One region of the Tepidimonas sp. HKU77 genome, then DNA from elsewhere that is predicted to be linked to it. Evidence: predicted binding sites of a transcription regulator. Region 1 holds the regulator's gene; each other region holds the start of a gene.
The links. Region 1 encodes FNR, which switches genes on or off when oxygen is low (the NO sensors DNR and NnrR bind a similar motif). Its sites were predicted from a motif close to TTGATNNNNATCAA; they were not measured.
Positions count from the first base shown of each region.

Region 2: a site for FNR is predicted at 4,811-4,824, ahead of ACPP3B_RS01445 (fatty acid desaturase). Genes of this name have one in related genera too.
Region 3: a site for FNR is predicted at 3,332-3,345, ahead of ACPP3B_RS03375 (DUF3149 domain-containing protein). Genes of this name have one in related genera too.
Region 4: a site for FNR is predicted at 5,088-5,101, ahead of ACPP3B_RS11670 (PHA/PHB synthase family protein). Genes of this name have one in related genera too.

Region 1 is NZ_CP187300.1:564,411-572,073, reverse strand. Features, by position in the region: gene ccoP (cytochrome-c oxidase, cbb3-type subunit III) at 1-557, shown strand, start outside; gene ccoG (cytochrome c oxidase accessory protein CcoG) at 643-2,061, shown strand; gene ACPP3B_RS02665 (nitrogen fixation protein FixH) at 2,128-2,421, shown strand; gene ACPP3B_RS02660 (hypothetical protein) at 2,457-2,780, shown strand; gene fnr (fumarate/nitrate reduction transcriptional regulator Fnr) at 2,755-3,477, opposite strand; gene hemN (oxygen-independent coproporphyrinogen III oxidase) at 3,688-5,082, shown strand; gene ACPP3B_RS02645 (sulfite exporter TauE/SafE family protein) at 5,126-5,797, shown strand; gene ACPP3B_RS02640 (DMT family transporter) at 5,766-6,722, opposite strand; gene nadB (L-aspartate oxidase) at 6,719-7,663, opposite strand, start outside.
Region 2 is NZ_CP187300.1:315,138-322,800, reverse strand. Features, by position in the region: gene pap (polyphosphate:AMP phosphotransferase) at 1-1,170, shown strand, start outside; gene ACPP3B_RS01470 (YkgJ family cysteine cluster protein) at 1,167-1,481, opposite strand; gene argF (ornithine carbamoyltransferase) at 1,509-2,456, opposite strand; gene ACPP3B_RS01460 (aspartate aminotransferase family protein) at 2,453-3,649, opposite strand; gene ACPP3B_RS01455 (DUF3579 domain-containing protein) at 3,876-4,220, shown strand; gene rpsT (30S ribosomal protein S20) at 4,405-4,701, opposite strand; gene ACPP3B_RS01445 (fatty acid desaturase) at 4,942-6,051, shown strand; gene ACPP3B_RS01440 (DEAD/DEAH box helicase) at 6,163-7,663, shown strand, end outside; gene ACPP3B_RS01435 (symmetrical bis(5'-nucleosyl)-tetraphosphatase) at 7,619-7,663, opposite strand, start outside.
Region 3 is NZ_CP187300.1:703,721-711,383, reverse strand. Features, by position in the region: gene ACPP3B_RS03405 (DUF4870 family protein) at 1-75, shown strand, start outside; gene ACPP3B_RS03400 (histidine triad nucleotide-binding protein) at 106-465, shown strand; gene tatA (Sec-independent protein translocase subunit TatA) at 602-841, shown strand; gene tatB (Sec-independent protein translocase protein TatB) at 858-1,349, shown strand; gene tatC (twin-arginine translocase subunit TatC) at 1,353-2,144, shown strand; gene ACPP3B_RS03380 (S1C family serine protease) at 2,141-3,280, opposite strand; gene ACPP3B_RS03375 (DUF3149 domain-containing protein) at 3,410-3,556, shown strand; gene ACPP3B_RS03370 (Nif3-like dinuclear metal center hexameric protein) at 3,620-4,423, shown strand; gene pdxA (4-hydroxythreonine-4-phosphate dehydrogenase PdxA) at 4,423-5,481, shown strand; gene petA (ubiquinol-cytochrome c reductase iron-sulfur subunit) at 5,619-6,218, shown strand; gene ACPP3B_RS03355 (cytochrome b) at 6,260-7,663, shown strand, end outside.
Region 4 is NZ_CP187300.1:2,413,269-2,420,931, forward strand. Features, by position in the region: gene ACPP3B_RS11635 (thiamine phosphate synthase) at 1-459, opposite strand, end outside; gene ACPP3B_RS11640 (thiazole synthase) at 468-1,271, opposite strand; gene thiS (sulfur carrier protein ThiS) at 1,280-1,489, opposite strand; gene ACPP3B_RS11650 (FAD-dependent oxidoreductase) at 1,486-2,628, opposite strand; gene thiD (bifunctional hydroxymethylpyrimidine kinase/phosphomethylpyrimidine kinase) at 2,710-3,573, shown strand; gene ACPP3B_RS11660 (NAD(P)/FAD-dependent oxidoreductase) at 3,574-4,632, opposite strand; gene fdxA (ferredoxin FdxA) at 4,659-4,988, opposite strand; gene ACPP3B_RS11670 (PHA/PHB synthase family protein) at 5,198-7,045, shown strand; gene mnmC (FAD-dependent 5-carboxymethylaminomethyl-2-thiouridine(34) oxidoreductase MnmC) at 7,033-7,663, opposite strand, start outside.

The DNA.
Region 1 (7,663 bases):
TTCGCGGCATGGACCCGAAGGACTTGGCCAAAGACCAGCAGGCCATGGCCGTGGGGGAGCGCCTGTACATGAACTACTGCGCGCAGTGCCACGGTTCGGATGCCCGCGGCAGTAAAGGCTTTCCCAATCTGACCGACGCCGACTGGCTGGGCGGTGACGGTAGCCCCGAGTACATCCACAAGACAATCGTCGAGGGCCGGCAGGGCATCATGCCGCCGATGGCTGCCGCCGTCGGCACGGCTGAGGATGTCCGCAACCTCGCTCACTACGTGTTGAGCCTCTCAGGTAGCCCACACGACAGCGTTCGTGCTTCGCAGGGGGCGGCCAAGTGGGGGGCGTGCGCGGCTTGCCACGGGGCAGATGGCAAGGGCATGCACGCGACCGGCGCGCCCAACCTGACCGACCAGATCTGGCTGCATGGCTGGGGAGAGGAGGCGATCGTCCGCGCGATCGAGAAGGGTATCAACAACGTGATGCCGGCGCAAAACGCGCTACTGACGCCGGACCAGATCCACGTGCTGACGGGCTACGTCTGGAAGCTGTCGAACGCGAACTGAGGTTTGTTCAAAGTCAAACCCTTGGGCATCCGGTCGGGGTACCATACTCCGACCGGTTTTTGTTTCGCCGGCACGAGGTGACTCCATGAACACGGCCGCCAACATTCCCAGCTCTGCCTCCACCGACGAAGCGGTGGAGATTTCCCTGTACGCTGCGCGCAAAAAGCTCTACCCGCGTTCGGTGACGGGTACGTTCGCTCGTTGGCGTTGGGTCTTCGTCTGGCTGACGCAGCTCGTCTTCTATGGGTTGCCCTGGCTGCAATGGGGGCAGCGGCAGGCGGTGCTGTTCGATCTGGAGGCGCGCCGGTTCTACATTTTCGGGCTCGTGCTGTATCCGCAGGATTTCATCTACCTGACGGGTATTTTGGTGGTGTCGGCGCTGTCGCTGTTCCTGTTTACCGCCATCGCCGGCCGGCTGTGGTGCGGTTACGCGTGTCCGCAGACGGTGTACACCGAGATTTACCTGTGGATGGAAAAGCTCTTCGAGGGTGACCGTTCGGCGCGCATGCGACTGGACCAAGAGCCCTGGAGCCTGCGTAAGCTGGCACGCAAGGGCGGCAAACAGATCGCATGGATTGTGTTCGGTCTCTGGACCGGGTTTACGTTTGCGGGTTATTTCACGCCCATCCGTGAGTTGGGCGCTGCCGTCCTCGAGTGGAACCTGGGTCCGTGGCAGACCTTCTGGATTTTCTTCTACGGTTTTGCCACTTACGGCAACGCGGGCTACATGCGCGAGCAGGTCTGCAAATACATGTGCCCGTATGCGCGCTTCCAGAGCGCCATGTTCGACAAGGACACGATGATCGTGACCTACGACGCCGAGCGCGGCGAGCCGCGCGGCGCGCGCAAGAAGTCGGCTGACCCGAAGGCGTTGGGATTAGGTGACTGCATTGACTGCACACTGTGCGTGCAGGTGTGCCCCACCGGCATCGACATCCGCAATGGTCTGCAGTACGAGTGCATCGGTTGCGGTGCCTGCGCCGACGTCTGCGACGAGGTGATGGAGAAGATGGGCTATCCCAAGGGGCTGGTCAAGTACTCGACCCAAAACGGCATGGCCAACCACTGGAGCCGCGCCCAGATGATCCGCCGGGCGTTTCGTCCGCGCGTCTTGATCTACAGTGCCATTTTGCTCACCATCGTGGCGGCGCTCGGTGTCAGTCTGTGGATGCGGGTACCGCTCAAGGTCGACGTCATCCGGGACCGTGGCGCGCTGGCCCGCATGGTCGAGATGGGCCGGATCGAAAACGTCTACCGCGTGCAGTTCATGAACGCGTCCGAGTCCGAGCGCGAGCTGCAGGTGGCGGTCGAGGGCTTGCCGGGGGTGACGCTCGCGTCGGATCCCGTCGTACATCTGCTGCCCACCGAGGTGCGCTCGGTGCCGGTACGTGTGCAGGTTCCCCCGGGGTTGCAGCCCGGCTCTCACCCCATCGTTATGACTTTCCGCACCGCCGACGGCTCGATCGCCGTGCGCGAGAAAACCACCTTCCTGATACCCCGATGACCCCCCAGGGTATTCGGGTTGATCCGTATCCCAAAGTACTCGCCAAAGGCCTACACTATGTCCACCATGTCTGGTACGCCCTCCGCGTCATCCGCCCCTTCCCGACCCTGGTACCGCGAGCCCATGGTCTGGATGGTCATCGGTGGCCCCTTGGTGGTCGTGATCGCGTCCATCGTGACGGTCACGATCGCCGTGCGCAATCCAGACCCCGTGCTGCCGCGCGAGGCGATGCCGGCGCCGGTCGCGGTCGCGCCGGAGCGCATGACGCCGGAGGAGCGCCTGCAGGCCGAAAAAGCGGTGCTGCCTGCCAACCAGGCGCGTAACCACGTCGTGTCCCCGACGTTGCCTAAAGACGATTGAGGCGGCGCGGGGCAACAACAAAGAGGAGACTGTCGATGCTGGCCCAACGCGTGATGTGGATTGCTTGGCCCGCTTTTTTGATGGCGGCTGTGATCGAAATGGTGGTGTTCGCCTTCGTCGATCCCCACGATCTGCACTGGGCGGGCGAATCGCTCGGTTGGTCGCGGCAGGCGGTCTACACGGTCGCGTTCTTCATTTTTTGGGCGCTGACCATGGCGTCGAGCGCGCTTACCACGCTGTTGTCGCTGTCGCCGTGGGAAATCAACCGCTGCCCGGTGCCGCCAGATCAGCGCCCGGCTGACTGCGCGCGCAACGCGCCGCTCAACTCCCCGCTTAATTCTCCTCGCGGCTCTGGTTGACAATGGCCGCGAGCGCGTCCGGGTCGAGGATGCGAACGTAGCGCTGCTTGACTTCGATGATGCCCTCGTCCTGAAAGCGCGAAAACGTACGACTGACCGTCTCGAGCTTCATTCCCAGGTAGCTGCCGATTTCCTCGCGCGTCATGCGCAACACCATCTCGGTGCGTGAAAAGCCGCGCGAATGCAGGCGCTGCACGAGGTTGAGCAAAAAAGCCGCCAGTCGTTCTTCGGCGCGCATGCTGCCCAGCAATAGCATGACGCCTTGATCGCGTACGATCTCGCGGCTCATGATGCGGTGTACGTGGTGCTGCAGCGTGCTGAACTCGCGCGAGAGCTGCTCGAGCTTGTCGAATGGCAGCACGCACACCTCGGCGTCTTCGAGCGCCACGGCCGAGCACGAGTGCTTGTCCTGCACGATGCCATCGAGCCCCAGGATTTCGCCCGCCATTTGAAACCCGGTGACCTGATCGCGGCCGTCCGCCGTCGTGACCACGGTCTTGAAAAATCCGGATCGTACCGCGTACAGCGACGTGAAGCCGTCGCCCGCGGCAAACAGGGTCCCGCCCCGCCGCACCCGGCGACGCGTGCTGATCAGGTTGTCGAGCTGCTCCATCTCGTCCGGCTTGAGGCCGACCGGGATGCAGAGCTCGCGCAGGTTGCAGCTGGAGCAGGCGACCTTGATGCTGTGCAGATCCATGAGGCGATGGGGGCCGGTGTGAGGCAGAGGTGGGTGAAACGAGGCGCAGACTCGCCATGAACGATATGCGCCCGATCATAACAACCCGATGCGCGTGCCGCCCCGTGCGGTGGGCCCATGCCCTGCAGGGTTTTGGGGAACGTCGCTCCCGCAGGGGGTTTGACTCACGTCAACCCACGCAAGGCTACGCTGGTGCACAGTTCGTCGCCTATGGAGCTGCCCGCCGTGAAACACGTCATCGACGAAGATCTGCTGCGCCGGTTCGACATTCCGGGCCCGCGCTACACGTCCTACCCGACGGCGGACCGGTTTGTCGAAGCGTTTACCGAGCGTGACTACGTGCAAGCCCTGCAACAGCGGCGAGCGGGGTCGCTGGCGCTGCCGCTGTCGGTGTATGTACACATCCCGTTTTGCGAGTCGCTGTGCTACTACTGCGCATGCAACAAGGTGGTGACCAAGCACCACGAACGCGCGGCGGAGTACCTGCGCTACCTGTCGCGCGAGCTGGAATTGCAGACCGAACACGTCGGGCGCGGGCACCGCGTGACGCAGCTGCACCTTGGGGGGGGCACGCCGACCTTCCTCAGCGACGCGGAGTTGTCCGACCTGATGGCGATGATCCGGCGCCACTTCGAACTCGTCCCTGGGGGCGAGTATTCGATCGAGGTCGACCCCCGCACGGTGACCGCGCAGCGCTTGGCCCATCTGCACCAACTGGGGTTCAACCGCCTGAGTTTTGGCGTGCAGGACTTCGATGGCGCGGTGCAGCGGGCGGTGCACCGGATTCAGCCGGCCGAGCAGGTGTTCGCCCTCGTGGCCGCGGCGCGCGAGATCGGCTTTGAGTCGGTCAACGTCGACCTCATTTACGGACTGCCTCAGCAGACCCCAGAGTCGTTTCGGCGCACGCTCGAGCTCGTCGAGCGCCTGCGGCCGGATCGCATCGCGCTCTACGCTTATGCGCATCTGCCGGCGCGCTTCAAGCCGCAGCGGCGCATCCACGCGGCGGAGTTGCCCAGTCCGGCGGACAAGTTGGCCATGTTGTCGCTGTCGCTCGACCATCTGAGTGCCGTGGGTTATGTGTACGTGGGCATGGACCATTTTGCGTTGCCCAACGATGCGCTGGCGGTGGCCAAGCGGCAGGGGCGGCTGCACCGCAACTTTCAGGGCTACAGCACGCAGCCCGATTGCGACCTGATCGCGCTGGGGGTATCGGCCATTGGCCGCATCGGCGCCACCTACAGCCAAAATGCCAAGACGCTGGAGGAGTACTACGACGCGCTCGACCAAGGGCGGCTGCCCATCGTGCGCGGGCTGGCGCTGACGCGCGAGGATCTGTTGCGCCGCAGTGTGATCATGGCCATCATGTGCCAGGGGTTGGTCGATTTCGAGTCGATCAATCTGGCGCACCTGATCGATTTTCGCCAGCACTTCGCGCGCGAGCTGGAGCAGCTGCGCGCGTTCGAGCGCGATGGGCTGGTACGCATCGGCGATGCCCACATCGAAGTGACGCCCACGGGCTGGTATTTGGTGCGCGCCGTCGCCATGGTGTTCGACCGCTACTTGCAGGTCGATCAAGACCGGGCGCGGTTTTCCAAGATCATTTGAGGTGCTACCGGCAGGCCCAGCCGCGGGCTGTTAGCATCGTGCCATGCTGACCTCGATGACGCTGTCGGCCCTGGTGATGGGGCTGGTCGGCGGCCCGCACTGCGTGACCATGTGTGGTGCCGCCTGCGCGGGTATTGCCCGTGCCGCTGGCCCGCACCCGCAGCGGGCGCTGTGGACGTGGCAGTTCAGCCGGCTGGCCGGCTATGCGCTGCTGGGGGCGTTGGCGGGCGGCACGGTACAGGGCATGGGCTGGCTGGGGCAGCAGACCGCGGTGCTGCGGCCGGTGTGGACCATGATGCACGTGGCGGCGTTCGTGCTCGGGCTGGTGCTGCTGTGGCAGGCGCGGCAGCCGGCCTTTCTGGATGGCTGGGCGCAGGCCGTCTGGCGGCGGGTGCGCCCGGTCATGGCCCGCTTGGGCGCGCGCGCGCCCGTGGCGCTCGGGCTCGGCTGGGCGTTGATGCCCTGTGGGCTGCTCTACTCGGCGCTGCTGGTGGCGTCGTTGTCGGCGTCGGCGTTATCGGGCGCTGCCATCATGGCCGCGTTTGCCATCGGGACCATGGTGTCGCTGGCGGCAGGGCCGTGGCTGTTGCTGCGGCTGGCGCAGGCGCGCTCCGGTGGCTGGGGCATCCGCTTGGCCGGGCTGGCGCTGGCGGCCACGTCCGGCTGGGCGTTGTGGATGGGCATCACCCAGCCGACGGGTCTGTGGTGCGCGTAGGCGTGCGCCCGGGCAGGGTCGCCACCACCAGCCCCACCAGCGCCACGCCAAACGCCAGCCACTGCAGCGGCGTTAGCCGCTCGCCCATGAACAGCACACCGATCGTGGCCGCGCTGATGGGCAGCATCACGGTGAACACCCCAGCCCGGGCGGCGGGTACGTGCCGCAGGCCCGTCATCCACAGCCACACCGTCCAGACGCTGGCGGCCAGGCCATAAAACAGCAGCAGCGCCCACAGGCCCAGCGACAGCAGCGCCCAGCCGTCGAAGCGTAGCGCGGCCCACAGGCCCAGCGGCGTCATGAGCGCCAGGCCCCACAGGTTGATGATCGCCGCGATGCGCCGCGCGCCCAGTTGACCGGTCAGCCGCTTGCCGATGACGACGTAGGCGGCCTCACACACGACAGCGGCAAAGACCAGTGCGTTGCCCCACAGTGGCAGCGGCATGCCCAGCCACGTGCCGTGCGCCGCGGCGGCGCCGGGGGCGGCCTTGTCGAGCGAAAACAGCCCGATGCCGACGGCCGCCAAGGCCACCGCTGCACCGGAGCGCGCATCCAGCCGCTCGCGCAGGAAGAGCGCCGACTGCAGCGCGACCACGGCGGGAATGGCCGCCATGATGACGCCAGCGGCGCTGGCCGTGGTCAGGCTGACGCCAAACAGCATGCACAGCGAAAACAAAAAATTGCCCAGCAGGGCCTGTAGGAAGAGCAGCCCGTGCGTGTGCCGGTCGAGCGCCGGCTCCGACGCCGGTTTGCGCAGCCAGTGCACCATGGCGGCCGCGCCGATCAGGTAGCGCAGCCACGCCAGCAGGAACACCGGCAGCGCCGCCACCAGCGGTTTGGACAGGGCCACGTAGCTGCCCACCAGTGCCATGCTGGCCGCCAGCGACCCGTAGGCCAGCCATGGGGTAGCAGGGCGGGCGCTCATCGGGCGTCGGGCGTGAGGAGGGTGGGTCGCGCCTGCGGCAGGGTGTAGGGGTAGTCGCGGCTATAGTGCAGGCCGCGGCTTTCCTTGCGCAGCTGGGCGCAGCGCACGATCAGGTCGGCCACTTGCACCAGGTTGCGCAGCTCCAGCAAGTCGCGGCTGACGTGAAAGCGCGCATAAAACTCCTGGATTTCGGCCTGCAGCAGGGCGATGCGGTGCGCGGCGCGCTCCAGCCGCTTGTCGGTACGCACGATGCCCACGTAGTCCCACATGAAGCGGCGCAGCTCGTCCCAGTTGTGGCTGATGACGACTTGCTCGTCGGCGTCGATGACGCGGCTGTCGTCCCACGGCCGCACGGGCGCTGTGGGGATGCGCGCTTGCGCCGCCATGTCACGCGCGGCGGCGCGGGCAAACACCAGGCATTCCAGCAGCGAATTGCTGGCCAGCCGGTTGGCGCCGTGCAGCCCGGTGTAGCTGGCCTCGCCCACACAGTACAGGCCGGGCAGGTCGGTGCGGCCGCGCAGGTCGGTCACCACCCCGCCGCAGGTGTAGTGGGCAGCAGGCACCACCGGGATGGGCTCACGCGTGATGTCGATGCCCAGCTCGGCGCAGCGTTGGAGGATGTTGGGAAAATGCTCGTGCAAAAACGCCGCGGGCTGGTGCGAGATGTCGAGATAGACGCACGGGATGCCGTGCTTTTTCATCTCGAAGTCGATGGCGCGTGCCACGATGTCGCGCGGTGCCAGCTCGGCGCGCGGGTCGTGGTCGGGCATGAAGCGGTGGCTGCCCAGGTGGGGGGGCAGCTTGAGGATGCCGCCTTCACCGCGCACGGCTTCGCTGATCAGAAAGCTCTTGGCCTTGGGGTGGTACAGGCAGGTGGGGTGGAACTGGATGAACTCCATGTTGGCTACCCGGCAGCCCGCTCGCCAGGCGGCGGCGATGCC
Region 2 (7,663 bases), 250 kb from region 1:
CCCATCCTAGCACGGGTGATGGGTGACGACGACGCCGACCGGTTTGTGCACCGGCTCGAGCGCATTCGCCAGTTCGAGCGCATGCTGGTGGCCGAGGGGGTGGTGCTGGTCAAGTTCTGGTTCCATCTGTCCAAGAAAGCAGCCAGGCGGCGCTTGAAGGATTTGGCGGCCGACCCTCGCACGGCGTGGCGCATTGGCCCGCGCGAGCGCGAGCACCTGAAGCACTACGACGAATTCATCGAGGCCAGCGACGAAGCGTTGCGCAAGACAAGCCTGGGCGAGGCACCCTGGATCGTGATCGAGGGCAGTGACGTGTGCTATCGCGAGCTGACCGCCGGGCGGCATCTGCTGTCGGTGCTGCAGCACACGGCCAAGCCAGCCCCGCCCACGCCGCCCCTGCCGCCCAGCGTGATCGAGACGGGCACGGATGACGTGACGTTGCTGCGGGCGCAAGACTACAGCCGGCGCCTGCCGCGCGAGCGCTACGACCGGTTGCTCGAGCGCTGGCAGGGCCGCTTGAATCTGCTCAGCCGCGACGCGCGCCTGCGCGAGCGCTCGCTGGTGGTGGTGTTCGAAGGCATGGACGCGGCGGGCAAGGGCAGCACCATCCGGCGCATCACGCAAGCGCTCGATGCACGCTTTTATCGGGTGGTGCCGGTGGCCGCGCCGAACGAAAACGAGCGCGCCCAGCCCTATCTGTGGCGCTTCTGGCGCTACATTCCGCCCCATGGTCGGGCGGTCATCTTCGACCGCTCCTGGTACGGCCGGGTATTGGTGGAGCGGGTGGAGGGCTTTTGCAGCGAGGCCGACTGGATGCGCGCTTACGGCGAGATCAATGCCTACGAGGAGGAGCTGGCCGAGGCGGGCGTGATCATCGTCAAGTTCTGGCTGGCCATCACGCCTGAGGAGCAGCTTCGGCGCTTTCGCGAGCGCGAGACGACACCGCACAAGCAGTTCAAGATCACCCCCGAGGATTGGCGCAACCGGGAAAAGTGGCCCGCCTACGAGCGCGCGGTGCAGGACATGGTGGATCGCACCTCGACCCGGGTGGCGCCATGGCACATCGTGGCGTCGGACGACAAGCTGTGGTCACGCATCGAGGTGCTGCGCACGCTGTGTCAGCAGGTCGAGGCGGCGTTGCAGCGGCAGCCGCGCAAGCACGGGGTCTAGCCGTCCGCAGCCAGGGCGGGCAAGCCATGCCGCGCGCGGGCCCGCGCGCACGCGTCGCTGCCGGCCTCGAACTCGCGGCACGGTGACGGGCGCCACTCGTAGATGGCACAGGCGACGCGCTCGCCGAGTGTGCCCGTCAGCGCCGCACAGCGCGGTGGCCAGTGATCGGTGCCGCGCATGCGCACCGTGGCACCTGCCACCTCCACCACCAAGCCATCGGGGACACTGCCGCCGCACGAGGCGGTTTCGTAAACGGAGAAGTCGACGCGAAAATGGGCGCAGCACGCGCCACAGCGCAGGCAGTCGCTCATGGGCGTCCGATGGGGGCGACGGGTGTTTCAGGCCAGGCGGCCCAGCAGCAAATACTCCATCAAGGCCTTTTGCACGTGCATGCGGTTTTCGGCTTCGTCCCAGACGACGGACTGAGGTCCATCGATCACCTCGGCCGCGACCTCTTCGCCGCGGTGGGCGGGCAGGCAGTGCATGAACAAGGCGTCCGGCTTCGCCACCGCCATCATGGCCGGGGTCACGCACCAGGCGGCAAACGCTTGCTTGCGCACCTCGTTTTCGGCCTCGAAGCCCATGCTCGTCCACACGTCGGTGGTGACCAGGTCGGCGCCACGGCAGGCGTCCATCGGGTCGTCGAACACCTGCCAGAAGTCGCCCGGCGGCACACCGGCCACCGCGGGGTCGACCTCATAGCCGCGGGGCGTGCTGATGTGCACGCGAAAGCCCAGAATCTGCGCCGCTTGCAGCCAGGTGTTGGCCATGTTGTTGCCGTCGCCCACCCAGGCCACGGTGATGCCGCGCAGCGCCGCGGGGTCGATCGAGCCGTCGGCACGTCGGCCGCGGTACTCCAGCCAGGTGAACAGATCGGCCAGGATCTGGCAGGGGTGAAACTCGTTGGTTAGCCCGTTGATGACGGGTACGCGCGAGTGTGCGGCAAAGCGCTCGATCTTGCTTTGCTCGAAGGTACGGATCATGACGAGGTCGACCATGCGGCTGATGACGCGCGCGGTGTCCTCGATGGGCTCGCTGCGGCCAAGCTGGCTGTCGCCCGTGGTCAGGTGCACGACGGAGCCACCCATCTGGTACATGCCCGCCTCGAAGCTCACGCGCGTGCGCGTGCTCGCCTTCTCGAAGATCATGGCCAACGTGCGGTCGGGGTCGGCAAATGGCTGGTAGCGTTCGACCGCCTTGAACTTGTGCTTGACGAACGCCGCGCGCACGAACAAATACGCGTATTCGTCGGCGGTCAAGTCCTTGAACTGCAGGTAGTGTTTCATGCGCTCGTCTCGTTCAGGAAGGCCCGCACCTGCGGCACCAGTTTGGCCACGATTTCGTCGGCTTCGGCGTGCGTCAGAATCAACGGCGGCACGAGGCGGATCACCCGCTCGGCCGTGACCGACAGCAACAGGCCGGCCCGCGCACACCGCTGCACCAAGTCGCCGCACGGGCGGTCCAACTCGATGCCCAGCATCAGCCCTTTGCCGCGGATCTCGCGCACGCCCGGCACCCCGTGCAGCGCCGCCCACAGTTGGGTGTGCAGATGGGTGCCGACCTTGGCCGCGTTGTCCAGCAGCCCCTCGTCTTCCATGATGCGGATCGTCTCCAGCCCCGCGCGCATGGCCAGCGGGTTGCCGCCGAACGTGGTGCCGTGGTTGCCCGGCTGAAAAATGTGGGCTGCCTTGGGGCCCGCAACCACCGCGCCGATGGGCACACCCGAGCCCAGCCCTTTGGCCAGCGGCATGACATCGGGCCGGATGCCGGCCCATTGGTGCGCGAACCATTTGCCCGTGCGCCCCATGCCGCACTGAACCTCGTCGATCATGAGCAGCCAGTCGTGCTCGTCGCACAGCGCGCGCACGCCGGCCATGTATTCCGGCGACAGCGGGTGGACACCGCCTTCGCCCTGGATCGCCTCGAAAAACACCGCCACCACGTTGGGGTTGCCCGCGGTGGCCGCGCGCAGGGCATCAAGGTCGTTGATGGGCACGCGGATAAAGCCCTCGACCAGCGGCTCGAAGCCCGCTTGCACCTTGGGGTTGCCCGTGGCCGACAGGGTGGCGATCGAGCGGCCGTGGAAGGCTTTTTCGTATACGACGATTTGGGGGCGATCGATGCCCTTGTCGTGGCCGAACTTGCGCGCGAGTTTCAGCGCCGCCTCGTTGGCCTCCAGCCCAGTGGAGCAGAAGAACACCTTGTCCAGCCCGCTGCGCTCGCACAGCGCGGCGGCCAGCGGCTCGGTCAGCGGGTGGTGGTAGTAGTTGCTGATGTGGATGAGTCGCTCGACTTGCTCTTGCAACGCCTTGACCAGGCGCGGGTGGGCGTGGCCCAGCGTGTTGACCGCGATACCCGCCAGCGCGTCGAGGTACTCGCGGCCCTCCACGTCCCAGACACGACAGCCGCGCCCATGCGACAGCATGATGGGCACGCGGGCGTAGGTGGACATCACGTGGGGTTCGGCAGGAGCGTTCATGGGCGTGCGGGTTTTGATTTGGGGTGAGAAATGCCAGCGGGCCAACGCTGGATTCTAGTTCTTGTCTCTGCAGCGGGGTTGCCGTCGGGTGCGTCAAGTCTTATATAAGATACAATACTTGTCAGGCGACGGGAGCGATCCTCGCGTTGCCGCGGCCCCCGCGCGGGAGCCGAAGTCCACCCCAACCATGGCCGCTTGCCCACCGGCAAGGGGCCCATTCAGCGCGATGGTCACGCCCAACGCCCAACAAGTCTTCATCCAGGGGGTCACCCGCAGTGGCCGGACGTTTCGTCCCAGCGATTGGGCCGAGCGGCTGGCGGGTGTCATGAGCCCGTTTCATCCCCAAGCCGGGCAGGGGCCTGGCGGGCACCTGCGCTATTCGCCTTGGGTGATTCCCACCGTCGTCAATGGCATCAAGTGCGTGGTCGTCGACCGGGCGTTGCGCGATTACGACGTGCGGGCATGGGACTTCGTGATGGGGTTCGCGCGCGACAACGACTTGGTCGTGACCGAGGCGTGCCTGCTGCCCGAGGCGCCGTCGACCGAGTCGTCGGCGGGGCGTTCGCGCTGACGCGGGCGTGGGGGATGCGCGCCGCGGCGGCGGGTGCGCGAGCGACCCTCCCAATGGAAACAGGCCGCCGGGCTGTCGCCTCGGCGGCCTGTTCGGTGCGGCTTTGCTGGCAGCGCACCCGGTCCAAACGGCGGATGGGCGGTGGCTGGCGGCCACCGGCATCCGGGCGGGGGGTGTGTCGCCGTCAGGCGGCAGCGGTGGCCAGGGCCTTGACCTTCGCCGACAGGCGGCTCTTGTCGCGGGCGGCCTTGTTTTTGTGGAAGATGCCTTTGTCGGCGATGGTGTCGACGATCGACTGCATCTGGGCGAACAGCGCGGTCGCCTGGGCCTTGTCGCCAGCGGCGACGGCCTTCTCGACCTTCTTGATCGCGGTGCGGTAGCGCGAGCGCAGCGAGCTGTTGTGCGCGTTCAGCTTGGTGTCTTGACGGGCGCGCTTGCGGCCGGAGGCCAAGCGCGGGGACTTTTTGGATTTGCTTGCCATGAATCGTTTCCTGTGGGGTTGGTGGATGTTGCCAGCAAAGTCCTCCATTATAAGGCGCGCAAGAATTTCTTGGGGCTGGCGTTTGCGCCGAAGCGCAAGCATTCATCGATTGACCGAAGTCAAGTGGGTGCAAGCTTGTTCGGGCATACTTCGACGCGCGCGTGGATCTCGAGAGTGGTCGGTGCGTGCCGTGCCGTCCGAGATCCGGTTCGTCCATCGTTTGCGTTTTCCGATTTCGCCATGTCTGTGACCTCCAACGTGTCCGCGCCCGAGGCGTCCCAACCCATTCCTCCGGGGCAGCCGCTGCCCCACCGCAAGGTCATCCGCAGCTGGATCACACCGCTCGGCGAGCGCCGCACGGCCATCGCCATCGCCTTGTTGCTGCTGGATTGGGCCATCTTCGCGGCGTTGATCGCGGGGACGATCGTGTTTGAGGCGTGGTGGGCCAAGCTGTTGTGCGGGTTGGCTGCGGGCTTCGTCATCGGGCGGCTGTTCATCATCGGGCACGACGCCTGCCACCAGAGCTACACGCCGCACCGCGGCTTGAACAAGGTGCTGGGTCGCATCGCGATGATTCCGTCGCTGACGCCCTACAGCCTGTGGGAGGTCGGCCACAACGTGGTGCACCACGGCTACACCAACCTCAAGGGAGTGGACTTCGTCTGGGCGCCGCTGACCAAGGCCGAGTTCGACGCGCTGTCGCCCGGCCGCCGTCTGCTGGAGCGTATCTACCGCAGCGGCTGGGGCCCCGCGCTGTACTACTTCATCGAGATGTGGTGGCTGCGCATGTTCTTCCCGCGCAAGACCTATATGGGCACGCGCCGGCCTGAGTTCTTCTGGGATGGCGTGTTCGTGCTCGGCGTCGGGCTGCTGTGGATCGGCGGCATGGTCTGGGCGGCGCTGGCCACGGGGCAGTCGGTGTGGCTGCAGGTGGTCATGGGCTTCGTGGTGCCCTTCGTGTTCTGGAACGCGATGATCGGCTTCGTGGTGTACGTGCACCACACCCACCCGGCGGTGCAGTGGCACGACGACAAGGCCGCCTGGGCCAAGGCGGCGCCGTTCGTGTCCACCACGGTGCACCTGGAGTTCCCGCTACGCGTCGGTGCGCTGATGCACCACATCATGGAGCACACGGCGCACCACGTGGACATGAGCGTACCGCTGTACAAGCTCAAGCAGGCCCAGAAGAAGCTGGAGGACATGCTGCCCGGCCGCATCATCATTCAGCGCTTCAGCTGGCGCTGGTACTTCGATACGGCACGCCGCTGCAAGCTGTACGACTTTACGCGCCGCTGCTGGACCGACTTCCAGGGCCGCCCCACCAGCGATCCTGCACCATCGTACGCCTGAGTGGTGGGCCGGACGTTGTCGCTGCGCAGCAGCCATCGGCCACGGGGGCGCCGGCCGCCATGGCATGGCGCATTTGGCGCCGCCTGTGATGCGGTGCGACAATAGCGCCCGATGACGCACGCTTTTTCCGAATTGAATCTGGCCGATCCCCTGGCGCGCGCCGTGGCCGAGATGGGCTATACGGCGATGACGCCCATACAGGCGCAGGCCATTCCCGTCGTGCTGCAAGGGCGCGACGTCATGGGCGCCGCGCAGACCGGCACCGGCAAGACGGCGGCGTTTTCGCTGCCGTTGCTGCAGCGGCTGTTGCGCCATGCCAACACCTCCACATCGCCGGCGCGCCATCCGGTGCGCGCGCTGGTGCTGCTGCCCACGCGCGAGCTGGCTGACCAGGTGGCGCAGCAGATCAAGCTCTACGCCAAATACACCCCGCTGCGCTGCGCCGTGGTGTTCGGCGGCATGGACATGAAGCCACAGGTGGAAGAGCTGCGCAAGGGCGTAGAGGTCTTGGTGGCCACGCCTGGCCGCTTGCTCGACCACATCGAGGCCAAGACGGCCGTACTCAACCAAGTCGAGTATGTGGTGCTGGACGAGGCGGACCGGATGCTCGACATCGGGTTTTTGCCTGATCTGCAGCGCATCTTGTCGTACCTGCCCAAGCAGCGCACGACGTTGCTGTTTTCGGCCACCTTTTCGCCGGAGATCAAGCGCCTGGCGGCCAGCTACCTGCAAGACCCGGTGGTCATCGAGGTCGCGCGTGCCAACACCACGGCCTCGACCGTGGAGCAACGCTTTTTCCGCGTCGAGGAAGAGGACAAACGCCAGGCGCTCAAGCAGCTCTTGCGCGAGCACCAGGTGACGCAAGCGTTTGTCTTCGTCAACAGCAAGCTGGGCTGCGCGCGACTGGCGCGTGCGTTGGAGCGCGACGGGTTGCGGGTGGCCGCACTGCACGGCGACAAGAGCCAGGACGAGCGCCTCAAGGCGCTGGACGCGTTCAAGCAGGGGCAGGTCGATCTGTTGGTGTGTACCGACGTCGCCGCGCGCGGGCTCGACATCAAGGATGTGCCGGCGGTGTTCAACGTCGACATCCCGTTCAACGCGGAAGATTACGTTCACCGTATCGGCCGCACGGGTCGCGCCGGTGCCTCGGGGTTGGCGGTGTCGTTCGTGAGTGCCAAGGATGCCCGTCTGCTGGCCGAGATCGAAAAACTCATCGGCCGCAAGGTCGAGGTCGAGCCGTTGGACATCGACGACGAGCGCCGCTCCCGTGCGCGGCCGCCGCGCAGTGCCGAGGGGGCGCGCGCAGCGGCCTCGGCGCCCGCTCTTGCGGAGCCGACACGCGAGAGGATTACGTCTGGACCGGCAGCCGCGCGCCCGGCGCGTGCGGCGTCGACGCGCCGTGCCCCCGCCGATCCGCTGCTCGACCAGCCCTATGAGCCATCGCTGCCGCCGGACGTCCGTCCGGATTGGGAACAACCCGTCAAGGCACCGGCGCCGAAGGGTTTGTCCGCGTACATCCGACCCAAGCGCAAAGTGGCAGCGCTGTTGCGCGTCCCGCAGGCAGTCGCTAGCCCTCCCGCCCCGGCACCCGCGCCTGCGGACACGGTATCTG
Region 3 (7,663 bases), 140 kb from region 1:
GCGGCCATCTGGTCGCTGTACCGGCTCGTCAAGGGCCTGTTGTACTGGAACGACCGCAAGCCCATGCCCGTTTGAGGCGCCCGCATCCTTACGATGTCACCGACCATGTCGCACGACCCGAACTGCATCTTTTGCAAGATCGTCACCGGCCAGATCCCCAGCCGCAAGGTGTACGAGGACGACGAGCTGACCGCCTTTCACGACATCCACCCTTGGGCGCCGGTGCACTTTCTCATCGTGCCCAAGGCGCACATCCCGTCGATGGCGCAGCTCACGCCCGAGCACGAGCGCCTCATGGGCCGCCTGATGGTGCTGGCCCCGCGCTTGGCGCTGGAGCAGGGCTGCGAGCCGTATCCAAAAGGGGGGTTTCGCATCGTGTGCAACACCGGCGAGCACGGCGGGCAAGAGGTGCATCACCTGCATGTGCACGTCATCGGCGGGCCGAGGCCCTGGCGCAAGGGGTGAGCCCCGCCGGTCTTCGTCGCACGGCCGCGCTTTCGGGCACAATCACGGCAGGCGCTATTGGCGGTGCGGTGAACCCTCGGAGGCCGCACCGGATCGAAGGCATTATGGGGCGCAAGCCCCGTCATTGGAGTGAACCATGGGCAGTTTTTCCATTTGGCACTGGCTGGTCGTGCTGCTGATCGTGGTGCTGGTGTTTGGCACCAAGAAGCTCAAGAACATCGGCTCGGATCTCGGCAGCGCCGTCAAGGGTTTCAAGGATGGCCTGAAGGATGGGGGTTCGGCCCCCGACGCGGCCGCCACCGCCACGGCACAGGTCGGCCAGGACAAGGCGGCCGAGAAGACCACCATCGACGTCGACGCCAAGACCAAGTCGTGATCGCGGCCACTCCCGCATGATCGACCTCGGCATCTCCAAGCTCGCCCTCATCGGTGTCGTGGCGCTCGTCGTCATCGGCCCCGAGAAGCTGCCGCGCGTGGCCCGCACGGTGGGTGCGCTGCTGGGCAAGGCGCAGCGCTACGTCGCCGACGTCAAGGCCGAAGTCAACCGCACCATCGAGCTCGAAGAGCTCAAGCGCATGAAGGAGACGGTCGAGAAGACCGCGCGCGAGGTGGAGTCGCAAGTCAGCGCCACCGCCAGCGACTTCGAGCGCGACTGGGCCGAGGTGACCGCCGGGCTGGGTGGCACGTCGTCATCGGATTCGTTGGCCGACTCGTCCTCGATCGGCAGCCCCGTCTATCCCCAATACCGCCGGCCGAAGAAAAACTTCCGCCTCAAGCGCCAGGCCGTCCCCCAGTGGTACAAGGCTCGTGCCGGTGTTCGCACGCGGGCGTTGTCCGGTGCGGCCCGGGTGGCGCGTTACCGCCCCAAGATTCCCCCGCGCTGAGCCATGGCCGATTCCAAAGAGCCCGCCGACGAGCTTGCCGGCACCGAGCAGCCCTTCGTCGCGCACCTGATGGAATTGCGCGACCGAATTCTCTATGCCCTCTATGGCGTGGGGGTGGCGATGGCGCTGCTGGCCATCTGGCCCGGCCCCAGCGGCCTGATCGATCTGATCGCCGTGCCCATCCGTGCCCACATGCCACCGGACGCCAAGCTGATCGCGGTGGGGGTGTTCACGCCGTTTTTCGTGCCCCTGAAGGTGCTGATGATGGCGGGCCTGCTGCTGGCGCTGCCGTGGGTCATCTATCAGATCTGGGCCTTCGTCGCCCCGGGGCTGTATAGCCACGAAAAGCGCTTTGCCCTGCCGCTCATCATCAGCGGTAGCGCGTTGGCCTATCTCGGCATCGCGTTCGTGCAGTTTTTCGTGCTCGACAAGATGTTTGCCTTCATCCAGGGCTTCACGCCCGCCAGCGTCAACGCCACACCCGACATCGCCTCCTACGTCGAGGCCATTCTGTCGCTGTACCTGGCGTTCGGCCTGGCCTTTCAGGTGCCGGTGGTGGTGATGCTGATGGTGCGCTTCGACATGGTCACCATCGACAAGTTGAAGGCGTTTCGGGGCTATTTCATCGTCATCGCGTTCGTGATCGCCGCCATCGTCACGCCGCCGGACGTGATCTCGCAGCTGGCCCTGGCCGTCCCCATGTGCCTGCTCTACGAGCTCGGCATCTGGGGAGCGCGCTGGTTCGTCAAAACCAAGCCCGCCGAGGACGAGTCCGCCGCTGCAGACAGTCGCTAGCGGGCAGAAGGGGGCGGACGGCGCGCCGGAATCACCGTCAGCGTGCGGCGGCCTTCGCGCCGCAGCACCTCGACCTCGGTGGCCACTCCCGGTTGGCGTGCCGCCACCGCCGCCAGCAGGCCGGCAACGTCGCGCACGGGCGTGTCGCCCACGCGGCTGATGACGTCGCCGGGGCGGATGCCGGCTTGCGCCGCCGGCCCGTCTTGCAGCACGCCCGCCACCACCACGCCCTGCGCGCCTGGCAGGCCCAGGTGGTCGGCCAGTTCTGGGGTCAGCTCTTGCGGCTCCACACCGATCCAGCCGCGCGTGACCGCGCCATCACGCACGATCGCTTCCATCACCTCGCGCGCGGTGGCGATCGGGATGGCGAACCCGATACCCATCGAGCCGCCCGAGCGCGAGTAGATCGCGGTGTTGATGCCCACCAAATGCCCCTCGGCATCGACCAACGCGCCGCCTGAGTTGCCCGGGTTGATGGCGGCATCGGTCTGGATGAAGTTCTCGAACGTGTTGATGCCGAGTTGGCTGCGGCCCAGTGCGCTGACGATGCCCGCCGTCACGGTCTGTCCGACACCGAACGGATTGCCGATCGCCAACACCCGGTCGCCCACTTCCAGCAACTCCGAGCGCCCCAGCACGATCACGGGCAGATCGTCCAGCGCGATGCGCAGCACCGCCAAGTCGGTCTCGGGGTCGGTGCCGATGACCTGCGCCGGCGCTTGCCGACCGTCGCTGAGCTGCACCAGTATCTCGTCGGCCTCTTCGATCACGTGGTTGTTGGTCAGGATGTAGCCCGCTGGGCTGACGATGACGCCCGAGCCCAACCCCGTCTGTGGCTCGAATTCGGGTCGGTCGCCAAAAAAGAAGCGAAACCACGGCTCCTGCGCGTGCGGGTGGCGCACCGCCTTGCTGGTGCTGATGCTGACCACGGCCGGTGCCGCGGCGCGGGCGGCCGCGCTCAGGCTGGCGCTGGCGATGGTGGGGCTGCGTTGGTCGCCTTCGATCTGGAATACCGGCACCACGCTGGCCAGCGAGGGCCGCTGCGCGAGCCAGTGCGGCTTGAGCGTCGCGACGACGAACCACACCGCCAGCAGCACGGTGACGGTTTGCGAAAAGAGCAGCCAGTGGCGTTTCATGGGTTCCTCGGGCCGGTGCAGGCAAGTTTCATACCCCTGTTTGCAGCGGGGTTGATATGGGTCAATGCGTCGGCGGGCGCGCACCGCTTCAATGGAGGTCGCGTTTGTCGAACGACGCAGGAGCCGAACATGAAAGCGATTGTGGACCTTTTTTCGACCGACTATGGGCTCATGAGCGCCGGGGTGATTGCCTTCGTGATCGTCATGGGGGTGTGGTTCTACCGATTCTTCGCGCGCAAGATCGCCGAGTCGGAGCAAGCCGCGCGCAAGTCCTGACGCCCGGCGTGGCGCCAGCGGTCCGTCCGGGGCCGGGGCCGTCCGCGATGCGACAATGCGGGCATGTCTGATCGAAACACGGTCACCGACGCGTTGACGCCAGCGGACGGCGCGCCGCGCGAGGAGCTGCTGGCAGCGTTCGATGCGCTGCTGGAGCCCACGCGCTTTCAGGACTACGGCCCCAACGGCCTGCAGGTCGAGGGCAAGCCCCGCATCCGCCGCTTGGTCAGCGGCGTCACCGCAAGCCTGGCGCTGATCGAGGCCGCGGTCGAGGCGGGTGCCGATGCCATCGTTGTGCACCACGGGCTGTTCTGGCGCGGCCAGCGCGGCACCGTCACCGGCTGGATGAAAGCGCGCCTGCAGCGGTTGCTGGTACACGACATCAACCTCTACGCCTACCACCTGCCGTTGGACGCCCACGCCGAGCTGGGCAACAACGCCCAACTCGGGCGCCGCCTGGGCTTCGTGCCCGACGAAGGCGGCTGGCAGCGCTTTGGCGAGCAGCAGCTCGGGTTTTTGGGTGCGTGGGAGGGCTCGCACGCCCAGGCGCTGGCCGACCACGTGCAGCGGGTGCTGGGGCGCGCCGTGGTCTGCGTGCCGGGTGATGGGCGGCCGATCCGGCGTGTGGCCTGGTGCAGCGGTGGGGCGCAGGGCTATTTCGAGGCTGCCATCGCCGCGGGTGCCGACGCCTTTCTGACGGGTGAAATCTCGGAACCGCAGGCGCACTTGGCACGCGAGTGCGGGGTGGCATTCTTGGCCTGCGGCCACCACGCCACCGAGCGCTACGGGGCCCCCGCGCTCGCGGCACACGTGGCCGCGCAGTTCGGCATCGAGCACCGCTTCATCGACATCGACAATCCCGCCTGATGACCGACTCGCTCCCGATGCCGCCCGTGGCAGGCACCCTCCCGCTCGCGATCACCATGGGTGACGCAGCCGGCATCGGCCCGGAGATCGTCGCCGAGGTCTTTCGCCGCCGCCCCGAGTGGTCGCCGCGCTGCGTGGTCGTGGGCGACGTAGCGGTCATGCGGCGCGCGGTGCAAGTCACCGGTGGCGCATTGCCCATCGCCGTGCTCGACGGGCCCGCCGACGCGCACCGCGCGCCGCCGCGCTGCGTGCCGCTGTGGCCTGCCGTCAGCCTATCGGCCCTGCCCCGCTTCGGCGAGGTCAGCGCGGCATCGGGGCGTGCCGCGGCCGACGCCGTCATCGTGGCGGCGCAGGCCGCGCTGCGCGGCGAAGTTGCGGCGGTGGTGACGGCGCCGCTGAACAAAGCGGCCTTGGCGGCCGCTGGGGTCGATGCGCCGGGACACACGGAACTGCTGCAGGCGCTGGCGGCCCAACACCGTGGCGTTGCACCGGCCGATTTGCCCGTGCGCATGATGCTGTCCAACGACGAGCTGCGCACGGTGCTGGTGAGCATTCACGTGTCGTTGCGCGACGCCATCGCCGCCGTCACCGAAGCGGCAGTGTGGGAGACGCTGCGCATCACGCACGAACACTTTACCCGGTTGCTGGGCTGGCCGCACTGCCGCATCGCGGTGGCGGGCCTCAACCCGCACGCGGGGGAAGGGGGTTTGTTCGGCCGCGAGGAGATCGAGCACATCGCACCGGCCATCGCGCGCGCTCAGGCAGCGGGCTGGGCGGTCAGCGGCCCGCACCCACCGGACACGGTGTTCATGCGCGCGCGCCGCGGGGAGTTCGACGTCGTCGTGGCCATGTACCACGACCAAGGCCTGATCCCGGTCAAATACCTGGGCCTGGAGCGCGGCGTGAACACCACGCTCGGGCTGCCGTTCGTGCGCACCAGCCCCGACCACGGTACCGCGTTCGACCTCGCCGGGCGGGGCCGGGCCGATCCGTCCAGCCTGATCGCGGCGTTGGAGGCGGCTTGGGCGATGCGCGCGGGCCAGCGCGAAGTGGCATAGGCCAACGGGGTTGTTTGCGTCTCGTCAAGGTTTGCCCCCGTGGCGATCCCTTACAATGCCAAATGGTTTATACGCGGCGTGGCGTCCATGCTGCCAAGAGTCCGTCCATCGCATCCCGTTTTACCAGAGAGTCTCCCATGAGCGAAGCCACCCCAGATCCAGAACGCCGGACTTGGCTGATCACGTCGTGCGCTGTGGGCGGCGCAGGCGTGGCCGCCGCCGCGGTTCCCTTCGTTGCGTCCTTCGCGCCTTCCGAGCGGGCCAAGGCCGCCGGTGCCTCGGTCGAGGTGGACGTCTCCAAGCTGCAACCGGGCGAAAAAATCGTCGTCGAATGGCGCGGCAAACCGGTGTGGATCATGCGCCGCACGCCAGAGATGTTGGCCTCGCTGGAAAAGGTGGAGGATCAACTGGCCGACCCCAACTCCGACCGTAAGGCGTACCCCACGCCGCCTTACGCCAAGAACCGTCACCGCTCCATCAAGCCGGAATACCTTATTGCGGTGGGTATCTGTTCGCACCTGGGCTGCTCGCCCATCGACAAGCTGCAGCCCGGTGCGCAACCGTCGCTGCCCGACGACTGGCAAGGCGGCTTCTTGTGCCCCTGCCACGGCTCCACGTTCGACCTGGCCGGGCGCGTGTTCAAGAACAAACCGGCGCCCGACAACCTCGAAGTGCCGCCGCATTACTATGTCTCTGACACGGTGGTGCTGATCGGCGAAGACCCGCCCAAGGCCTGATTCATCGCCTTCGCACCGTCTCCACGCATGAGGGAACCACCATGGCCGAGTTCAAGGAAGCCCCACCCAACGCGTCCCGCGGCGAGCAGCTCCTGACCTGGATCGACAACCGCTTTCCGTTGTCCAAGCTCTACAAGGAGCATCTGGCGGAGTACTACGCGCCCAAGAATTTCAACTTCTGGTATTTCTTCGGGTCGCTGGCGCTGCTGGTGCTGGTTATCCAGATCGTCACCGGCATCTTCCTCGTCATGCACTACAAACCGGACGCGTCGCTCAACGCTGCCGGCGTGCCCGTGGCGTTCGCCTCGGTCGAGTACATCATGCGCGACGTGCCCTGGGGCTGGTTGATCCGCTACATGCACTCCACCGGCGCCTCGGCGTTCTTCGTCGTGGTGTACTTGCACATGTATCGCGGTCTCATCTACGGTTCGTACCGCAAGCCGCGCGAGCTGGTGTGGATCTTCGGGTGCGCGATCTTCCTGGTGCTGATGGCCGAGGCCTTCATGGGCTACCTGCTGCCCTGGGGTCAGATGTCGTACTGGGGCGCGCAGGTGATCGTGAACCTGTTCTCCGCGATCCCCTTCATCGGTCCCGATCTGGCCATCCTCATTCGTGGTGACTTCGTCGTCAGCGACGCGACGCTCAACCGCTTCTTCAGCTTCCACGTCATCGCCGTGCCGCTGGTGCTGCTGGGGCTGGTGGTGGCGCACATCATCGCGCTGCACGAGGTGGGCTCCAACAACCCCGATGGCATCGAGATCAAGGCCACGAAGGGCCCCGACGGCAAGCCGCTGGATGGCATCCCGTTCCATCCGTACTACACCGTGCACGACATTCTGGGCGTGTCCGTGTTCCTGATCGTGTTCTCGGCGATCGTGTTCTTCGCGCCCGAGCTCGGCGGCTACTTCTTGGAGTACAACAACTTCATCCCGGCCGACCCGTTGGTGACGCCGCCGCACATCGCGCCAGTGTGGTACTTCACGCCGTTTTACTCGATGCTGCGCGCCACGACGTCCGAGATGATGGTGGTCTTGGTGGCGGTGGTGCTCATCGGCGCCGTGCTGGCCGCGCTCAAGTCGCCCATGGGCATGGTCGGCAAAGCGGGCCTACTCGGTGGCGCCGTGGTGCTGTCGGCGCTCATGCTGACCATCGACGCCAAGTTCTGGGGCGTGGTCGTCATGGGGGGTGCGGTCATCATCCTGTTCTTCCTGCCTTGGCTGGACAAGGCCCCGGTCAAGTCGATCCGCTACCGGCCGAGCTGGAACAAGTATCTGTACGGCCTGTTCGTCATCAACTTTCTGATCCTGGGCTACCTGGGTGTGTTGCCGCCGTCGCCGATCGGCGAGCGCGTCTCGCAAGTGGGTACGCTGTTTTACTTCGCGTTCTTCCTGCTCATGCCGTGGTGGAGCCGCTTGGGTGAGTTCAAGCCCGTTCCGGCCCGCGTC
Region 4 (7,663 bases), 990 kb from region 1:
GACCGCTGCCTGTACCTCATGTGCCACGCGGTCGGGGTCGGGGTGTTTGAAGCGCAGTTGCAACGTGGGCACACCGGCGCGCGCCAGGCGCGCGACCCACGCAGCGTCGGGCAGCACGGCGTACAGGCCCAGTTCCCGCGGGCAGGGGGCAAACCGGGTCGGTGGCAGTGTCCAGCCAAAATCCGCCGGGTCATCGGGCCAGTCGGCGGGATCGAAGGGGCGGCCCTGGCAGCGCCGCGCCCACGCGGCCGACACATACCGGGCGTCCGCATCGATGAACCCCAGCCGACGGGCGGCGGCGTAGGCGACAGCGGCCACGGTCGCATCGGCTGGCGTGGCGTCGGGGTCCGCGTCGCGCTCGATGAACAAGTCGGTATGGTGGCGCACGATGGCGTGCATGGCCGCCAGCGGGTCATGGACCACCGTTGGCGTGGCGGTGGGGGCGTGCGCGTCGGTCATTCGGGCGGTCATCCCTGGTGCCAGAAGGGGGTGCCCAGCACGGGCGTGCTGGGCTGGGCCGAGGCTTGCGGTGGCATGGCGCCGGCACGGTACGCGGCCCGGCCGGCGGCGACGGCATCGGCAAAGGCGCCGGCCATGCGCACCGGGTCTTGCGCCTGCGCCACGGCCGTGTTGAGCAGCACGGCATCCAGCCCCCACTCCATGACCTGGCAGGCGTGCGAAGGCAGACCCAGCCCGGCGTCCACGATCAAGGGCACGTCGAGCCGCTCGCGCAGCGTGCGCAGCGCGTAGGGGTTGATCGGGCCGAGCCCCGTGCCAATGGGTGCTGCCCAGGGCATGACCGCCTGGCAGCCCACGTCCAGCAGGCGCTGGCAAAGCACCAGGTCGTCGGTGCAGTAGGGCAGCACCTTGAAGCCGCGCTTGATGAGCAGGTCGGCCGCTGTGGGGAGTTGCAGCGTGTCGGGCTGTAGGGTGTAGTCGTCACCGATCAGTTCGAGCTTGATCCAGTCGGTGCCGAAGACTTCGCGCGCCATTTCGGCGGTGGTGACGGCTTCTTGCACGCTGTGGCAGCCAGCGGTATTGGGCAGCACGGGCACGCCCAGCCGCTGCAACAGGGACCAAAAGCCGTGCGAGGCGTCGGCGCCTAACGCGCCGTGGCGGCGCAGCGATGCGGTCAACAGGCACGGCTGCGCGCGCGCGACGGCTTGCTCCAGCACCGCGGGCGAGGGATAACGCGCCGTGCCCAGCATGAGTCGGCTGCCAAAGGTTTGGCCGTAGAGGATGAGGGGGTCGGACGATGGGGTCGGGGTCATGGTGGGGGTCAGCCGCCGGTCACGGGGGCGATGATTTCGATGCGGTCGCCGTCGTGCAGGGGCGTGTGAGGATATTGGGCGCGCGGCACGAACTGCAAGTTGACGGCCACGGCAATGGGGGCGCTGGCAGGCAGGTCGGCCGTCGCGCGGGCCACGGCGTCGGCCACGGTGGCGCCGTCGGGCAGTTCGGTGGGATGGGCGTTGATGACGACGATCATGGCTCGCAGCAGGCAGCGGTTTGGCGGGCCGGCACGAAGCGCAGGCCCAGACGCTGGGCCAGTGACACGGTGCCACCATGCAGGTATTCGATGACTGCATCGTGCACGGCAGGCGAGATCAGATAGCCGTGTCGATACAACCCATTGATCTGCAGCACGCGCGGCGCCGCCTCGACCACGGCGGGCAGGTTGTCGGGCAGCGTGGGGCGGCACTGTGCGCCCAGTTCGAGCACCCGGCCTTCGGCAAAGCCGGGGTGGACGGCGTAGGCGGCGCTGAGCAGCTCCAGCGTGGAGCGCACGCTCGCAGGGGAGAGGTCGTCGGATTCGATCTCGGTGGCGCCGATGACGAACAGGTGGTTGGGCTTGGGCGCGATGTAGATGGGATAGCGCGGATGCAGCAGGCGCGTGGGGCGTTGCAACGTGACGTCGGGCGCATACACGCGTGCGACTTCGCCGCGCACGCCCCGCAACGGCCCCGCCGCTGGTGCCGGGGCGCTGGGCCAATCCGCCTGGGCCCCCAGGCCGCGACAGTCCAACACCCAGGCGCCGGGGTGGTCGCGCTGCCAGTCTTGGGCCTGCGCCAGCGTCATCGGGGTGGACCACTGCACCGTCACACCGCACGACCGCAGTGTGGCCAGCAGCGCATCGAGCAGCTGCCGGTTGTCGAGTTGCCCTTCCTCGGGCAAATACAGCGCTTGCGCAAACCGGCCCGCCACCGCGGGCTCCACAGTGGCCAGCGCGGCGGCGTCGAGCGGCTGCGGCGCGGGCAGCTCCGGCAAGCGCTCGGTCGTGGCGCGCAGCAGGGCTTCGAAGCGAACGGCCTCGCGGGCGTCTTGCCGATGCCACAGGATGAGCGTGCCGTTTTGCTGAAAAAAGACCGGCTGGTCGAGCCCTTCGCACAGGGCGCGCCAGCGTGGCAGCCCGTAGCGCCCCATGGCGACGACGTTGGGCTCGGTGACAGCGGACTCGGCCAACGGTGCGAGCATGGCCGCGGCGATGCGGGCCGCTCCCCCGGCCTGTGACGGCCCGTCGGCGGCATCGACCAGGTGCACGCGGTGGCCCGCACGGGCCAAGGTGACCGCCAACAAGCGGCCCATCAGGCCAGCGCCCAGAATCAGCACGGGGGGAGACGTCGTCATGATCCGCGATGGTACCCCAGGGAAAACCCGCGCCATTGACAGAACACAACAATCCTCCCCACGCGGCGGATAATGTCACACATGTCACACCTCAACGATCTCGCTCACCCCAAGGCGGCGCGTTACGCGCGCGTGTTGACCATTGCCGGCAGCGATTCGGGCGGCGGCGCGGGCATTCAGGCCGACCTCAAGACCATCGCGGCATTGGGCTGCTACGGCATGACGGCGATCACGGCACTGACGGCCCAAAACACGCTGGGGGTACGCGCCATTCACGCGGTACCGGCGTCGTTTTTGAAAGAGCAGATCGCGGCCGTGGTGGAGGATATCGGGGTGGACGCGGTCAAGATCGGCATGTTGCACGCACCCGACATCGTGGACGCGGTGGCCTGGGCGATCGATCGCTACCGGTTGCCCAATGTGGTGCTGGACCCGGTGATGGTGGCCACCAGCGGTGACACGTTGATCGAGCCCGAGACCATCGAACGCTTGGTGGCGCAGTTGTTTCCGCGCGCGACGGTGGTCACGCCCAACCTGGACGAAGCCGGGCTGCTGCTGGGCCGTGCCTTGACCCATGTCGACGAGTTGGAAGCCGCCGCCGCCGATTTGCTGCAGCGGGGTGCGTCGGCGGTACTGCTCAAAGGGGGACACTTGCCCGGCGACTGGGTGACCGACCTGCTGGCACTCCGCGGCGAGCCTGCAGCGTATTGGATTCGCCTCAGCGGCGAACGCATCGCAAGCCCCAATGGCCACGGTACCGGCTGCACGCTGTCGTCGGCGATCGCGTCGTATCTGGCGCTGGGGCACACGCTGGAGGAAGCGGTGCAGTCGGCGCACGGGTGGGTGCGCGGCGCCATCACCGCGGGCGCCCATGTGCGCACGGGGCAGGGCAGCGGGCCGCTCAACCACGGCTATGCGCCCGTGCCGATGCGGCTGCTGGATTGATCAGTCTGGCGCTACCCCCAGCAGGCGCTGCAGCCGGGCGCTGGTGGTGGTGTACTCGAGCGCGATGCGCTCACCCGGTCGCAGCGCTTGTGCGATGGCAAAGGCGGCCAGCGTCGCTTCGTGGAAACCGCACACGATGAGTTTGCGCTTGCCGGGGTAAGCGTTGACGTCGCCCACCGCATGAATACCCGGCTCGCTCGTGCGAAAGCCCTCTGTGTCCACCACCAGGTGTTTGCGCTCCAGGGCCAGCCCCCAGTCGGCGATCGGTCCCAGGCGCGGGTGCAACCCCAAGCGCGGCATGAGCAGATCCAGCGGCAGCGTCAGGCGCTGGTCGTCGACGGTGGCGATGGCCAGCGCTTGTAAGCGTCCCTCATCGTCGGTGAGCACTTCCACCGGTTGGCCCAGGCACAACCGCACCCAGCCCGCGCCGATGGCGGATTGCAACTGCGCATCCAGATCGGGGTCGATGTCGAAGCGCTCGGTGCGGTGCAACAGCGTGACGTGCGCCGCTTCGCCCTCCGCCAAGCGCAGGGCCAGGCGCACGGCGGCATCCGTGCCGCCCATGACGACGACACGCTGGCCTGCCCAGACGGACGGATCAACGTCCCGATAAAACACCTGCCGCCCTTCCCAACGTTCGAGTGCCGGTAGCGGCACCTTGCGCGGCAAAAACGCCCCGACGCCGGCGGCGATGACGATGGCGTCGCACCAAAAGGTCAGGCCGCCGTCGGTTTGCAACGCAAAGCGCGCCGGGCCGTCGGTGCCCAGCCGCTGCAGGCCCGACACGATTTGCCCCAGGTGCAGCGGCACGCGCAGCGGCTGGAGCTGGCGCAGCAAGCGCTGCGTGAGCTCTTGCCCGCTGCACGAGGGGATGCCCGGGATGTCGTAGAGAAATTTGTCGGGATACAGCTCGGCGCACTGGCCGCCCGCGTGCGCCAGTCCTTCGACGATATGCACCCCTACTTCCTGCAGCCCGAGCTGGAACGCCTGATACAGCCCCACTGGGCCCGCGCCGATGACCACGGCGTCTGTGCGGATGGGGGCGTCGGCGTTCGTCATGGCGTGCAGCCCGACGGCGGCGTGTCTCAGCGCTTGAGCAGCGCGAGCTTACCCGTCATGTCCTTGTACTGGTCTGCGTCGGGCAAGGGCGCCTTGCGCTTGGTGATGCTCTTCCAGGTCGGCAGCTTGGCCAGCTCGGCGTTGAGCGCGATCATGTGCTGCTGGTCACGCGGCACGTCCTCTTCGGCGTAGATGGCACCCACGGGGCACTCGGGGATGCAGACGGCGCAGTCGATGCACTCGTCGGGATCGATGGCCAGAAAATTGGGGCCCTCGCGGAAGCAGTCTACGGGACAGACGTCCACGCAGTCGGTGTACTTGCAGGCGATGCAGGCTTCGGTAACAACGTGTGTCATGGCGCTGGGTCTTATCAGGTGGCGATCGTCGACCCGGCACGGCCGCGGGCCGCGAATCGACAAGCGCCGAATTGTAGGCCGAGCGCACACGGCACTGGGTTGACGCGCGTCATGACAACGTTGGATGAAACGGTTATCGTGTGGCGTGTGCGGTCCAGCGCGGGCGATGCCTTGCTCCTCGCTCGTGCCCATCTGACAGGCCTTACCTCATGAATCCATCCTCTCCCAGCGATCCATCCCTCCATCGCCGCCGCGGCGACGCCGCCGACACCCTAGACCAGCAGGCGTCGGTGGTGCTGGCACAGCTCTACAGTGGGTTGTCGCCCGTTTCGCTGGCGTTGGCCGCGACCGATTGGGCCTTGCACCTGTGGAGCGCGCCCGGTTCGCAAATGCGCCTGTGGCGGCAGGCGCTCGCGCAGGGGCAGAACTGGTGGCAGGACGCCGTGCTGGCTGCCGCCCGCACGGCGGTCGTGCCGCCGGGCCCCGGTGCGCCGGGCGGAGACTCGAACGAGCCCACCCCGACGCTGCCCTTCGAGGCCGCGTTGCAGGAAGACCCGCGCTACACCCACCCCGCGTGGCGCCAATGGCCATGGCGGACGCTCGCGACCGCAGGCAAGGCGACCGAAGCCTGGTGGGAGCAGGCCGCCGCGCTGCGCGGGATGCGCGCGCACAGCCGGGAGCAGATGCGCTTCTATGGCCGGCAGTGGCTGGACCTGTGGGCGCCCAGCAACGTGTTGTGGACCAACCCGCAGGCACTGCAGCGGGCGTGGGAGACGGGCGGACAGTCGCTGTGGAAAGGTTGGGGGCAGGCGCTGCAGGATGTGAGTGCCCGCCTGGGGCTGCAGCCGCCGCCGCAACGCTTTGGGCCGGATGCGGTGCCGGGCCGCGGGCTGGCCACGACGCCGGGACAGGTGGTGCTGCGCAATGCGCTCATCGAGCTGATCCAGTACGCGCCGACGACCCCGACCGTGCAGCGCGAGGCGGTGCTCGTCATCCCCTCGTGCATCATGAAGTACTACATCCTGGACTTGTCGCCGCACAATTCGCTGGTGCGCTGGCTGGTGGGGCAGGGGCACACGGTCTACATCGTGTCGTGGAAAAACCCCGACGAAAGCGACGCCTTGCTGGGCATGGACGACTATGTGCGCGATGGGGTGCTGGCCGCGCTCGATCATGTGCATTGCGCAACGGCGGCACCGGTGCATCTGATGGGCTACTGCCTGGGCGGCACGTTTGCGGCCATCGCCGCCGCGGCCCTGGGGGGCGGCGATGCCACGCTGGGCTGCCAGCCGCTGGCGGCGCCCGCGCACCCGCTGGCAAGCCTGACGCTGCTCGCGGCCGAGACCGACTTCAAAGAACCGGGCGAGTTGGGCATCCTGATCGACGAGGCGCAGGTGCGGCTGCTGGAGGACATGATGGCCGCGCGCGGCTTTCTCACGGGGCAGCAGATGGCGGGATCGTTTCAGTTTTTGCACTCGCGGGAGCTGGTGTGGTCGAGTCAAACCCGGCGCTGGCTGCTCGGCGAGGACGAGATCGCCAACGACCTGATGGCGTGGAATGCCGATGTGACGCGCCTGCCCGCGGTCATGCACAGCCAGTACCTGCGCAGCTGCTACCTGAACAACGATCTGGCCGAGGGGCGTTTTCGGTTCGAGGGGCAGCCGATTTCGCTGCGCGACATCCGGGTGCCGGTGTTTGCCGTCGGCACCATCAAGGACCACGTCGCGCCGTGGCGCTCGGTGTACAAGATCCATCATTTGGTGTCGGCCGAAGTGACGTTTGCCCTGACCAATGGCGGGCACAACGCCGGGATCGTGTCCGAGCCCGGACACCGGGGGCGTTACCACCATGTGCGCACGACGCCGCTGGACGAACCGTGGCGCACGCCCGACGAGTGGCTGGCCGTGGCCCCGCGCGTCGAAGGCAGTTGGTGGCCGACGTGGGGCGACTGGCTGCGCCGCCACTCCAGCGGCGAGGTGCCGGCGCGGACCCCGCCCGTGCACCGGGGGCTGGGCCCCGCGCCGGGCCAATACGTGATGGTGCGCTACGGCGATTGAGAGTAGCGGCCAGAATCGGCGGCCGACGCGGGTGCGCCCCGCGTGGCGAAGCGCTGGGCCAGCAAGGCGCGCGCCAATGCGGGCTCCAGCGGCCACGGTTCGCCATGCAGGCCCGCGGCGAGCACTTCGCCACACAGCGCGGACAACGTCAGACCGCGCGCGCCCAGCCCGGTGATGACGTGCAAGCCCGGCAGGGTCTCGGGGTTCACGGCCCCCACCGCCGGGAAGCGATCCGGCAGCGTACAGCGCACGCCTGCCCAGGCCTGCGCCTGGGACCACAACGGCGACAGCGCCGCCGCCGCACGGGGTAGCAAGCGGCGCAGCTTGTCCCAATTGGCGGCATGATCGTCCGCGCGGATCGTGCGGCCGGTGCTGCCACGAACGAAGGTCGAGCCCATGCACCAGACGGGGCGGCCGTCTGGACCCGGCACGCCCGCGATAAGTGAGCCATGCCCATTGACGGGGTGGGGCGGTAGCGCCGCGGCCACGTCGGGCGGCAGGGCCTCCATCGGGCCCCACGCCACCTGCCCACGCAGTGCGTGCAGCGGCAGCGGGGCGCGACCCTCGGCCGCCAGCAGCGCCAGTGAGTCGAAGCCCGCGCACACCACCACGATATCG